One region of the Paenibacillus sp. USHLN196 genome, then DNA from elsewhere that is predicted to be linked to it. Evidence: predicted binding sites of a transcription regulator. Region 1 holds the regulator's gene; each other region holds the start of a gene.

The links. Region 1 encodes LexA, which represses DNA repair genes until DNA is damaged. Its sites were predicted from a motif close to CGAACATATGTTCG; they were not measured.
Region 2: WFI24_RS01760 (DNA polymerase IV) is a predicted target of LexA. The motif match lies at 1,307-1,320, and genes of this name have one in related genera.
Region 3: recA (recombinase RecA) is a predicted target of LexA. The motif match lies at 1,182-1,195, and genes of this name have one in related genera.
Region 4: WFI24_RS13185 (DNA polymerase IV) is a predicted target of LexA. The motif match lies at 1,418-1,431, and genes of this name have one in related genera.

The regions. Positions count from the first base shown of each region.
Region 1 is NZ_JBBCYH010000001.1:741,306-744,510, forward strand. It holds gene WFI24_RS03200 (hypothetical protein) at 1-398, opposite strand, end outside; gene WFI24_RS03205 (DUF896 domain-containing protein) at 523-732, opposite strand; gene WFI24_RS03210 (LysM peptidoglycan-binding domain-containing protein) at 828-1,205, opposite strand; gene lexA (transcriptional repressor LexA) at 1,503-2,129, shown strand; gene WFI24_RS03220 (aldehyde dehydrogenase) at 2,233-3,205, opposite strand, start outside.
Region 2 is NZ_JBBCYH010000001.1:422,785-425,989, reverse strand. It holds gene WFI24_RS01765 (YolD-like family protein) at 1-46, opposite strand, end outside; gene WFI24_RS01760 (DNA polymerase IV) at 43-1,281, opposite strand; gene WFI24_RS01755 (hypothetical protein) at 2,071-2,511, opposite strand; gene WFI24_RS01750 (helix-turn-helix transcriptional regulator) at 2,512-2,718, opposite strand; partial or broken gene WFI24_RS01745 (PhzF family phenazine biosynthesis protein) at 3,124-3,205, shown strand, end outside.
Region 3 is NZ_JBBCYH010000013.1:54,968-58,172, reverse strand. It holds gene WFI24_RS25975 (competence/damage-inducible protein A) at 1-1,021, shown strand, start outside; gene recA (recombinase RecA) at 1,265-2,329, shown strand; gene WFI24_RS25965 (regulatory protein RecX) at 2,606-3,205, shown strand, end outside.
Region 4 is NZ_JBBCYH010000005.1:33,188-36,392, forward strand. It holds gene WFI24_RS13180 (YolD-like family protein) at 1-155, opposite strand, end outside; gene WFI24_RS13185 (DNA polymerase IV) at 152-1,393, opposite strand; gene WFI24_RS13190 (stalk domain-containing protein) at 1,553-2,056, shown strand; gene WFI24_RS13195 (hypothetical protein) at 2,100-2,288, opposite strand; gene WFI24_RS13200 (SLOG family protein) at 2,303-2,968, opposite strand; gene WFI24_RS13205 (hypothetical protein) at 3,198-3,205, opposite strand, start outside.

The sequences.
Region 1 (3,205 bases):
TTCCCGCGACTGTTATGTTCGATAACAACTGTACCTGGTTCAATTCTGAATTTGATGATGTCATCAACCCCGATTGAACGTTCACGATTACCCTTCGTCGTTATAATCCGATTACTGCTAATCTTGATATACGGACGACGAAGCATAAAGATGACTGCCAAAAATACGTAAAGCAGCATCGTCACCCAGTCCCAGGTTGTCATTGGAGCTTGTACAAGGAAGGTGCTCATAAACAGATACAAAAAGGCAAGACCAATCAAAAATATAGGGAACAACAGGCTACGTCCTTTAAAGACTTCTTCACCTGGTGTTCCTGTGATTGGTTGACCACTTTTTTTACGTTGCTGATTTAACTGCTTGGAATTTTTCTTAACCGTTCTCTCGAACGAACGCGACATGAGAATCCCCCTTATGTGTCTTTGTATCGGCTTACATAACTGTAAACCAACATTTCCCCCTATAAATTGCACTCTCAAATAACAGGAAGAAACCTAAATATCATAATGATATCATTAGGTTTCGTTAGTGTTTGAGTTTGCCTTGGTGGCCTTTGTCATTCTCATCATCAACAATCTCAATGGTATCCAGTTGCTGTCTGAAATTGCTGCGGATATTACTCAAATAAATCTCTCTAAGCTCGGCACGTTCAGCAAGTTCTTCCTCCGACAATCCAGTGGACTTTTGCTTACGAGCCAATTCGTTAATGCGTGCTACCAGACTATCTATATCCAAGCTTGTCCCCTCCAAAAATACAAAGTCACATTAACTTTGCCATGATAAAGGCAGCTTGTCAAGCTGACACGCGTTAACACTCATTGATGTGCATTTTATTCTGCAAATTGCGGTAGAGCTAATACCTGACCCACTTGGATCGAAGTCGTATGAAGTTGATTCACTTTTTTAATTGCTTCTATATAAACACGTGTATCCATATTCGACGGTTTGTGTTCCAAAGAAATACTCCATAATGTTTCCCCTTCTGAAATGGCTATCTTTCCTCCTGGAAGAACATCATTCTCTTTGCCAGCAAATACAGTTAAAACAGTACTACATCCAATAAATATAATCAAAGAGGTAATAGCCACCTTTAACATCCATGAAGAAATCTTGAAACGTGCTAAAACCTTCTTGTAGTTCCCTATGTTGGACTTCACCAGTTCCGAATTCATTGGTTCATAAATGCTTTGATAAGTAGAATATCTCATTAAATACCCGCCTCCAAACGTTTGTTCCTATCTGTTGGAATCAATATAACACGAACACTTGTTTTGTTCAATAGCTTTTTAGAACAATTGTTCGCTTCTTTTTTTGAAGGAGAGATATCCTAATTGAAGCCTCTTGCACAGTATTTGTAGTATTCTGCTCTAACTTTTGTACAGATTCTGTTCTGAAAGTTAAAAAAACACTGATTTAATGCCATTATATTTAGAACTTATGTTTGTACGAACGGAGGTTCTATGTTATAATTTTCCCAAACGTTACTAAAATGGGGTTGATACGGTATGTCGAAGATATCCAGCAGGCAGCAGGCTATTCTGGAGTTTATACGAAATGAAGTCCGGTTGAAGGGGTATCCTCCTTCCGTACGGGAAATTGGTGAAGCGGTTGGACTGGCTTCCAGCTCAACAGTACATGGACATTTGGATCGTTTGGAGAAAAAAGGGCTGATCCGACGCGACCCTACCAAACCAAGAGCTATTGAGCTTTTGAGCCAGGAAGAATCTGAGCATTCTCATCAATTTGCTCATAGCGTTGCACGTATTCCTGTCGTTGGTAAGGTTACAGCCGGGGTTCCAATCACTGCAACCGAGAACATTGAAGACTACTTCCCTCTTCCTACGCACTATGTAGGCGAACAGAAAGTGTTTATGCTTTCGGTAGTCGGAGATAGTATGGTGGAAGCTGGAATCGTTAACGGAGATTATGTTATTGTCCGTCAACAGCAAACTGCTGATAACGGTGATATCGTCGTTGCAATGACTGAAGACGATGAAGCTACAGTGAAAACGTTCTATAAAGAAAAAGATCATATTCGCCTTCAACCGGAGAATGCGACCTTCGAACCTTTACGTTTGAAACACGTTAGTATTCTGGGTAAAGTCATTGGCCTTTTCCGAGATATTCATTAATATTTACATGAGTAACAAAACTAGATGTAATGAAATATGTAAAGAGGTTGCCCTAAAAACAGGACAACCTCTTTTTTCATGTTTATGTTGTTTTATCAGCTAATTATTCACTGCGTTTCAGAACACTCTTGTGATGCGAGAACACATCAAAACTCTGTTGTCCGTGATATGAGCCCATACCACTCTCTCCTACCCCACCAAACGGAAGATAGTGTGAAGTCATATGAGAAAGTGTGTCATTAATACATCCCCCACCAAAGGATACTTGATTCAGAACCTGAGCCTGTAGTTGCTCATCCTGTGTGAAGAGATATAACGCCAATGGTTTTGGCCGGCGAACGATCTCATCCAGCATCGGGTTCAGGTCACTGTACGTAAATACAGGAAGCACTGGACCGAAGATCTCTTCTTGCATAACAGATGATTCCCAGTTTACATCTCCAAGTACGGTCGGCTCAATTAACAACTGCTCACGCACAGAACGTCCACCAATTAGCGTTTTACCATCATTAAGGAATTTCGACAATCGATCAAAGTTACGTGCGTTGACAATATGCGGAAAATCAGCGTTCTGTAGCACATCATCTCCAAATTTATCTTTGATCTCTGCACCAATCAGATTGATCAATTCATCATGAACTTGTTCATGCACAAGCAAGTAATCCGGAGCAACGCATGTTTGCCCTGCATTCAGGAATTTACCGCGAACCAGACGCTGAGCTGCCAGCTCTAGATCTGCATCACTATGAACTATAGCCGGACTCTTACCGCCTAGCTCCAGGGTTACAGGAGTCAGATGCTCTGCTGCTGCCTTCATAACAATGCGTCCAACACCCGTGCTGCCTGTGAAGAAAATATAATCAAACTTCTCTTTCAACAATGCTGTGCTGGCCTCAACCTCCCCTTCCATAACGGCAATATACTCCTGAGGAAAGATCTCCTGAATCAGGTCATACGTCAGACGAGATACGACTGGTGTTAATTCAGAAGGTTTGATAACTGCACAGTTACCGGCTGCAATTGCTCCAATCAGTGGACCAAAGGCCAGTTGGAAAGGATAGTTCCAAGGTGCAATA
Region 2 (3,205 bases), 320 kb from region 1:
TTCGGCTCGATTCCCATAATCCATTGGCCTCCAGTTTTTTGCTCATTTATAATGCCCCCCAATTTTAGATGCTCGATCTATCGCTTGACCCGCAGCCGTAATGGAGCTCGCTCGTAGAATGGCAATGTCGCCAAATCGATCCTTAATGTCGTCCATCACCTGATCAATGGCCCGTTTCTGCTCTTGATCATCAAAAAAAGATAGTTGATATGTATCCGCGTTGGATAATTGAGAAAGGGATACACCTACACGGCGCACAGGTTGCCCATCCCAGTGTTGATGGAATATGCACTTGGCTATCTTGCACACATCAACAGTTATGTTTGTAGGGTCAGACAGTTTTACCTGCCTGTGAAAACCCGTTGGATGGTCAAAATCCGCTCCAGACACACTCACGGAAATAACACAACCCATCAGCCCCTTTTTGCGGGCTCTTCTACACACTTCTGTGCAGATATCGAGGATAACCACTTCGATCTCCCATGCCTCTGTGAAATCTCTAGACAGGGTCATTCCGTTTCCGATATCCTTTTGTGTACTGTGCGTGTTGACGGTTACCGGCGAATTGTCGAGTCCATTTGCGACTCTCCAGATGACTTCTCCATTAACACCCCACTTACTTCTTAATTTGGAAAGAGGCGTATTTGCCAGGTCTTTAATGGTTCGGATGCCCATCTTCCACAGATGTTTTTCCATTCTTGAGCCAATCCCCCACATATCGCGGATGGGCTTATCTCCAATGTGAAGGTGTAGTTCCTCTTTCTTTAAGTGGAAAATACCCCCCTCTGCTTTTTTAGCAATCATATCGCAGCACAGTTTACTGATGATTTTGTTTTCGCCAATACCAGCTCTCGCGTAAACACCTGTTTCATTATAGATTTTGTCTTGAATTTGCTTGGCCAAATCGACTGGATCATTACCGAATAGATGCATAGACCCTGTAAAATCAGCGAATAATTCGTCTATGCTGTACGGTTCGACCAGATCGGTGAACTCCTCAATAATGGACATGATTTGAGTGGATACTTCGATGTATTCTTGCATGTGTGGTCTCACAATGATCAGTTCAGGGCACTTCTGAAGAGACTGCCAGAGTGGTTCCGCGGTAGATACCCCTTTAGCTTTGGCTAATGGACAAGCGGCAAGGATAATTCCAGAACGCCTTGCTGGATCTCCCGCGACGGCGAGTGGTCTATTTTTGTATTGAGGCATTTTCGCCTTTTCGACCGAAGCATAAAACGACTGCATATCAATGAGCATAATGGTTCGTTGCTTAGCCAACACTGAAATCACTCCTGTACATTTAAGAACGTATGTTTGTATATTATAAACCGAACGCATGTTCTTTATGCAAGAGGTAAATATTTATATTCATCCGAGATTAACGGACAATGAAAAATCCCATTGCTTCTGAAAGTATATAATCCATGTAGAAACAACAACCCCAATCGACTTTTTACGATTGGGGTTGTTTTCAATTACACATGCCATGCTCCATACTGGACTGATCCTATTTAGTATTTCATACTCTGTACAATTGGAAAATTGTACAGATAGATCTATTCTCTTTTTTTTGTTTTAACATCGCTAATGTTGTGTACATAGCAAAAAACATTAAGGGGTTTACTTAATTGCAGAAAAAGAAAGTTTTAATTTCATTGGGAGGACTATTAGTTCTCGTCACCAGCCTAAGTTTATTTGCAGGTGTGGGGACTGCCAGTGAGGTAGGGTCTAATGGTGAAATTGAGCAAAAGTGGCCAAACAGGTCAAATTATTCCTGAATGACTTGCCGATAGAGTACCAGAGTTCCAAGGAATTTTCAGATCAGTTTAGTGTTGCTGCTGATCATATAAAACCTTTATTACATCTTAATTTTTAATTTATTTGAGCCGCGCTTGCGGCTCTTTTTCTATATTCAAAGAAAATCTAATCCTAGCAACATGATCCATCATGATACTATTTAGATATTTACTAACCGAAATTACACAATGTTCTTGTCCCTCGACACTATTTTCACTGGTAAACTGTTCCTGACCTGAAATTATGAGATCCTCTGCTTTGATCTAAACCTTAAATTTTTCTCGCATAATACATCCACGATGCAAAAAATACGATTAAAACAAATAATAAGCAAGCTAGTAAGGTGTAGAATATCAAGGAATTAAAGAAACCGGCGATCACGGAGGCAATGCCCAGACCAATGAGAATGATTGCTGTGCTGAGTGTGCCGGCACTCTGGAGTATCATTACACTCCGCTCGTCATTCTCCTCAATATACTGCTTCTTCAGCTCGGTTTCATTATTGCTGGCTTTTATATACCTGACGAGGAAAAAAGCGACGGCCACTTCAACCCCGATAAAAGCGCCTGTGTGAAATCCCTTTATAAAACTAGGCAAATCGGGTAGTCCACCTCGGTAAAATATGAGTCCTACATAGATCAATAGTGTAGCAGCAGCTACCAGTGACAGTACGTTTTTGCGAGTTTTTACTTTAATCTTGTAATTGTCCATTTACATTTCCTCCACTTCGCTGAAATCAAAAACATCTTCAATGGCGAGTCCGAAAAAATTGGCAATTTTGTAAGCAAGTATAAGGGAAGCCGTATACTTTCCCCTTTCAAGGGAGGTGATGGTTTGCCGGGTAACACCAACAATTCGTCCCAGCTCTTCCTGTGACAGCTTATGCTGCTTACGCAGTTCTGCAATTCTTGTCTTCAAGTGATCACGTCCTTGCAATGTTTACTTTGCATTTTTAGCATAGTTCACTTTGCAATATGTGTCAAGTGAACTTTGCATTTTATATGGTTTACAAATTTCACCGAAGGAGTTTGCAAAATGGGGCTTCCTCTAAGCTTCTGGCCGTTATGGATCAATCCGAAAGACGTGCCTATGAAAATGAGCCCCTCCCCTGAATTCGTCAAAATAATTTTGATCGCCATAGAATTTCATAGGTTAAACCTAGGGTTTTTCCAATGTCCACCCTAAAGGGGTGCATTTCTCCCCAAAATGTTTGCACTCTCAGTTGTTTTTTTCTTGTTACTTACCTCTGAATGCAAAACAATCCAAGCCCCTCTTTGTAAAAGAAGGGCTTGGCTCGGTTGATTTTGTTTATATAAGATGCCAGAAGCGGTTCAAACCGCTACACCTGATTTCTCTAAACTGAAAGAGTTACCAGACGATTTTGTTGTCTCCATTACAGCGAAAA
Region 3 (3,205 bases), on a different contig from region 1:
TGCGCTGGCAGCCGTTCTTAACCGGAAACTGCATATAGATCGAATGGCCATGGACAAGATTGAGAGCTTTTTCAGAGATCGTAATGTGGACATGACAGAGAATAACCGACGTCAAGCGATCGTTATTGATGGTGGGACACCTCTCGCCAATGAAACCGGTCTAGCCGCAGGAAATGCGATTTCTGACAATGATAAATATTATATTGTGATGCCTGGACCACCTAAAGAGTTGATTCCAATGTTTGAACAGGAAGTCAAGCCTTGGTTGTTCCAGCATGTACTTACAGAAGAAATGCCGATCTATTCCCGAATGCTTAAATTCGCAGGTATTGGTGAATCTGCTCTGGAAGATCGACTTCTGGATCTCATTGACGCGCAGACAGACCCTACGATTGCTCCTTATGCGAGTGAGGGAGAAGTTACAGTACGTGTCTCCACAAAGGCTGCAAGTGAGGGAGAGGCGATGCTGAAGCTGGATGCGATGGAGGTCCAGATTCGTGAGCGGTTGACCGAACATCTCTACGCGAACGAGGATGTGCCTATAGAGTACACAATTGTAACCATGATGTCTGACATGGGTCTGACGCTTAGCGCTGCTGAGAGCTGCACTGGAGGGCTTGTCATGCAAAGTCTGACATCTGTACCTGGAAGTGCATCGATGCTTAAGGGTGGAATTGTCTGTTACTCCAATGAGATTAAAGAAAAGCTGCTGAATGTGCCTCATGATTATCTGGAAGGTGAAGAGGCGCCAGGGGCGGTAAGTCCAGAGGTTGCAAAAGTGCTTGCTGAGCAGATCCGAATGATTGGCGATGCTGATTTTGGTCTGGCTGTTACCGGTGTAGCGGGACCGGGATATTCGGAACGCAAGCCACCAGGACTTGTCTTTATCGCTCTCGCTGAACGAGGAAAAGAAACCGAGATTCATGAGCTGCGCATCAATGGTAATCGCGAGACTGTTCGCATTCGCTCAGCCAAAGCAATTCTCTATCGCTTATGGCAAAAACTTGTGGCGATGGATTGATTAGTTAACAGTGTGGATTGCATTTAGAGTTCCAAGCAAGTATAATTAAGGAAGACGGAAGAACCGTAGAATTAGGCGTAACAGCCTTGTTTACGGTTCTTTTTTCTGTTTAATGGAAAGTTTCTTAGAGGAAGAGGCGCCTCGGCCTTTACAAAAAAAACGAATGTATGTTCGAAAAAAAGCTTGGCAAACGTGTTAAAACAAGGTATCATTATCTTATAAACAGTAAAGGGTGTGAGCTTATTGTCAGACCGTCGTGCCGCGCTTGATATGGCGCTCCGTCAAATAGAGAAGCAATTTGGTAAAGGATCCATCATGAAACTGGGTGAGTCCACTCATATGAACGTGGAAATTATTCCCAGTGGTTCCTTGGCTTTGGATATTGCATTAGGAACAGGCGGCTTGCCTAAAGGCCGTATTGTTGAAATATATGGACCTGAGTCTTCAGGTAAAACAACTGTCGCATTGCATGCGATTGCTGAAGTACAACGCGTTGGTGGACAAGCAGCATTTATCGATGCCGAGCATGCTCTTGATCCTCAATATGCAAGCAAATTGGGTGTTAACATTGATGAATTGCTTCTATCTCAGCCAGATACGGGTGAGCAAGGGCTGGAAATTGCAGAAGCTCTTGTGCGCAGTGGTGCAGTAGATATTGTCGTTATTGACTCTGTAGCTGCATTGGTTCCAAAAGCTGAGATTGAAGGCGAAATGGGTGATTCACACGTCGGTTTGCAGGCGCGTTTGATGTCCCAAGCGCTACGTAAATTGTCCGGTGCAATCAGCAAATCCAAAACAATCGCAATTTTCATTAACCAGCTTCGTGAGAAAGTCGGCGTTATGTTTGGTAACCCGGAAACAACACCTGGTGGTCGTGCCCTGAAGTTTTATTCCACAGTACGTCTGGATGTACGTCGTATTGAGAGTATCAAATCAGGAAATGACATGATTGGTAACCGTACTCGTATTAAAGTGGTGAAAAACAAAGTAGCACCTCCGTTCAAACAAGCGGAAGTGGATATCATGTACGGTGAGGGTATCTCGAGAGAAGGCAGTATCATTGATATTGGTACAGAGCTGGACATCGTTAACAAGAGTGGTGCATGGTACTCATACGAAGGCGAGCGTTTAGGCCAAGGCCGTGAGAACGCGAAGCAGTTCATGAAAGAGCATAAGGACATTGCTGAAATCATTGAACAAAAAATTCGTGTAGCTAGCAACTTGACTACTGCAGTTCCTGCGCCAACTAGTGAAGAGCAACAAAAAGAAGCAGAAGAAGAACAAGAATTATTCGAAATCAACGAGTAATCTTCCTAAACCCTTCCTTGTAGGGAGGATCCAGAGGGCGCTGCCCTTTGAATTTCGCAAACCTGTCTGATTGAGCTTGGCTCGATTTGGATAAGGAATTGTGGTGGAGTGTCTCGGTGTGCAACAGCCCCTGTCCCAATGGACAGGGGCTGTTGCACAATGACTGTGAGAGAAAAGGCCGGGCTGAGTTCCCGGCTTTTTGTATTAGCGTTCTCTATCTTCTGTGAATGTTAGCGTAAAGCTCAAACATAAAGAGTTATGAAAGGGGAGACCTGAATGGATCAACATGACGAGGATTTATATGAAGAAGCAGAAGGGGATGGCCTTTCCCAGTTTCCGGACAACGAAGAACTAACCATTACACGGGTAGAACGAACGAAGAGCAGACAAGCTCGTTATCGCATCACTTTTGGCATACACTCCATTACTGTCCTTGAAGACGTGATGATTAAATACAGGATGACGCAGGGCAACACGTTTATGAAGAAGGATCTGGAAGAAATCATCGTAGCTGACGAGCGACAACGGACCTATGCACAATCTCTGCGTTTTTTGGAGCATAAACCTCGTACACGGCATGAGTTAAGTCAGAAACTTCGTCAGAAGGAGTTTGCTGCACCATTGATTGAAGAGGCACTGGATCGGCTTGAGCGTGAGAACCTGGTAGATGACGATCTATTTGCGAAGGAATGGACAAGACAGCGTATGGAGGGCAAGCGGAAGGGAAAACTGTGGATAAGGCAAGAGCTGCGTCAAAAGGGCATTGCCAATGATCTCATTATTGAGGCACTCGAAGGGATCAGTACAGATACGGAATTTGAGACTGCTCTGAGCGCCGGACGCAAAAAGTGGAATCAGGTCAAAGGAGACGTCAAA
Region 4 (3,205 bases), on a different contig from region 1:
AAGTTAAGGGAAATAATCTCTACTTCGTCTTCGTGTAAGATTGGTTTTGTTGTAACATTATCTTTGGAGCGATGTTCAATGATCCTTTCCTTATGTTGTGGAAGCATCATGCGGCTCGATTCCCATAATCCATTTGCTTGCAATTTTTTACTCATCTGTAGTGTCCTCCAATTTTATTTGATCTGTCTATGGCTTGACCAGCAGATGTGATTGAGCTTGCTCTGAGTATAGCTATATCTCCAAAGCGATCCTTGATATCATCCATTACTTTGTCTATGGCCCTCTTCTGTTCTTGGTCATCGAACAATGATAATTGATACGTCTCAGCGTTTGAAAGATTGGATAACGATATTCCGACTCGTCGCACAGGTTGACCATCCCAATGTTGTCTAAAAATTTGTTTAGCTATCTTACACACATCTACAGTTATATTAGTGGGATCTTGAAGTTTAACCTGTCTACTGAAGCCAGTCGGTCGATCAAAGTCTACACCCGATAAGCTCATAGTAACTACGCTACCCATCAATCCCTTTTTCCGGGCACGTCTGCAAACCTCTGTACAAATATCTTGGATTACAACATCGATCTCCCACTGTTCTGTATAGTCCCTAGGGAGTGTCATGCCATTACCAATATCCTTTTGCACACTATGAGTATTTATGGTTACTGGACTATCATCCAATCCATTCGCTACTCTCCATATAACTTCACCGTTTACGCCCCACTTGCTTCTCAGTTTTGACAGTGGAGTATTCGCAAGCTGTCTTATTGTTCGAATACCCATTTTCCACAAATGCTTTTCCATCCTAGATCCAATACCCCACATATCACGGATGGGCTTATCGCCTATGTGCTCATGTAATTCTTCTTTTCTAAGAAAGAATACTCCACCCTCAATTTTCTTCGCGATCATGTCACAGCAAAGCTTACTCATTACTTTGTTGGTCGAAATACCCGCTCTTGCATAGACTCCCGTTTCATTGTAAATCTTGTCTTGGATTTGTCTTGCCAAGTCAATCGGGTCATTACCAAATAGGTGCAGAGATCCTGTCACGTCACAAAATAGCTCATCTATGCTATAGGGTTCAACTAAGTCAGTAAACTCCTCAATAATGGACATAATTTGAGTAGAAACCTCGATATATTCTTGCATATGTGGTCTCACAATTATCAGTTCAGGACACTTTTGTAGTGACTGCCATAATGGTTCAGCGGTTGACACACCTTTTGCTTTAGCTAGAGGACATGCAGCAAGTATGATTCCTGAACGTCTTGCTGGATCTCCTGCAACTGCCAATGGTTTGTTTTTGTATTGTGGCATTTTAGCCTTTTCAACACTGGCGTAAAACGACTGCATGTCAATTAACATAATTGTCCGCTCTTTCTTCGCCATTATTATCACTCCCATAATCAAATAAGAACGTTTGTTTGTATATGTATTATACACCGAACAGACGTTCTTTATGCAACAGGAAATTTTTGTAGTTCATATAGATATTTAAGTTATATAATACAATAAGCAATCTATTTCACATAACAGAGGAGAATTACAATGAAGGACAAGTTAAAAGGTTTAGTGATCGGTATTCTGATCGGATCAGCAATTACAGGGACAACAGCATTTGCAGCTACTACCACACCAATTAAAGCAGTTATCCAGAAAGTCAGTCTTTATGTAGATGGAACTAAGAAATCCACAACGGATGCAATAACGTACAAAAACACTACATATGTACCAGTTAGAGCTATGAGTAATGCGATTGGAGAGAAGGTTTCGTTAAAAGGAGATAGCCTCTATATTGGGAAGCAGCCGAAGTTTATTGTAAATGAGGATAATGCCTACAAGTATGTGTATTCGAAAATTAAGAAAGACGTTGATAAATACAAACTTGGAATGATGGATGAGGGCTATAGTGAGGATGGGAAGTATTTTGTAGTCAGAGTATATGAAAATCATCCTGAGTACATTGTCACTTGGGGATATTACTATGTAGAACTCACCAGTGGAACAGTCTACAAGTATGACATACCTGAGAATAAGTTGATAAAACTATAGGGTGGATTTCTCCACCCCTTTTCTATTTAAAACTTGTCTTTCATCAAGACTTGTCGTCAAAGTGAATTTCGTAATAATCAGAGCATATGTCTCTTTCTAACCATGCAGATCCGTCTGCCGCACCACAATCAAACTCATACAGTTTGCCGTCTATGCCAATTCCAAATCTATAGCTCTCATCTTCCGTTAAGAATCGATCTTCAGAGCAATTCCATATTTTATACTTAAGCATTTTCACACTCTCCTTTACCCGTTGAAGCCGTACGTTACATCTAGATCAAAATCATACTGTGGCTTTAAATTATAAAGCGTCTTGCCTACTTTTCTTACATACCTACAGCAATTACCCGTACCACCCTTTGTGCCATCCCATGTTGAAATAATGATTCTACTTTTATCTACCATGTATTCATTGCGTTTCTGCATCTTTGCAACATGATAGTCACCAATAGGCACACCTTCAACTTTATACTCTGGCAGCTCATCCACATAGACAATTCCGTCAGCTACCTCAATCATCTTTTTGTACCAGTGTTGAGTTTCACGATCAGTCCATTTAATTGCTTGATTTTTGAATGGGACAGCTACTATGTTGCAGATATTTGGATAATCTGTTTTCTTCAATCCCTGAACAGTCCAGAATGCTATTTGGTCAAATCCAATTGCACCACCAGAGACAAAATTTTCAATTCCTTCGTTCTCAATCAGTTGGATTAGCACTGGTTCAAGCTTACTCTTTATGTATTTGGATTGGCTATCTGTGAGGCTGTAGCAATTTCCCAGCTTATTGGGACGATGCCCTGTAAATGAAACTGTCTTAAACTCAATCTCTTCCTGTTCTCTTCGCTCTTCACGTCTTCTGTTCATCTCTTCTTTTCCTTCAGGAGAGTTGAGATATGCGAAGTCGACCATATTTACTTAACCTCCTTCCTATATAATATCGAAGCGTTGCAGTACCGAAACCAAAATAAATGTGCTCAATACAACATAATAGTATGCTTTATGTGAGAATCTTACTTTATTCATGAAACTAATTAGACGAATCGGGAGGTACAGCAGAGCCATTGATCCCGCCATACCACCCGCAATGTTCAAATAGTTATGTACAATTTCTATAATATTCATTCAATCCTTTTTTGTTTTATTTCG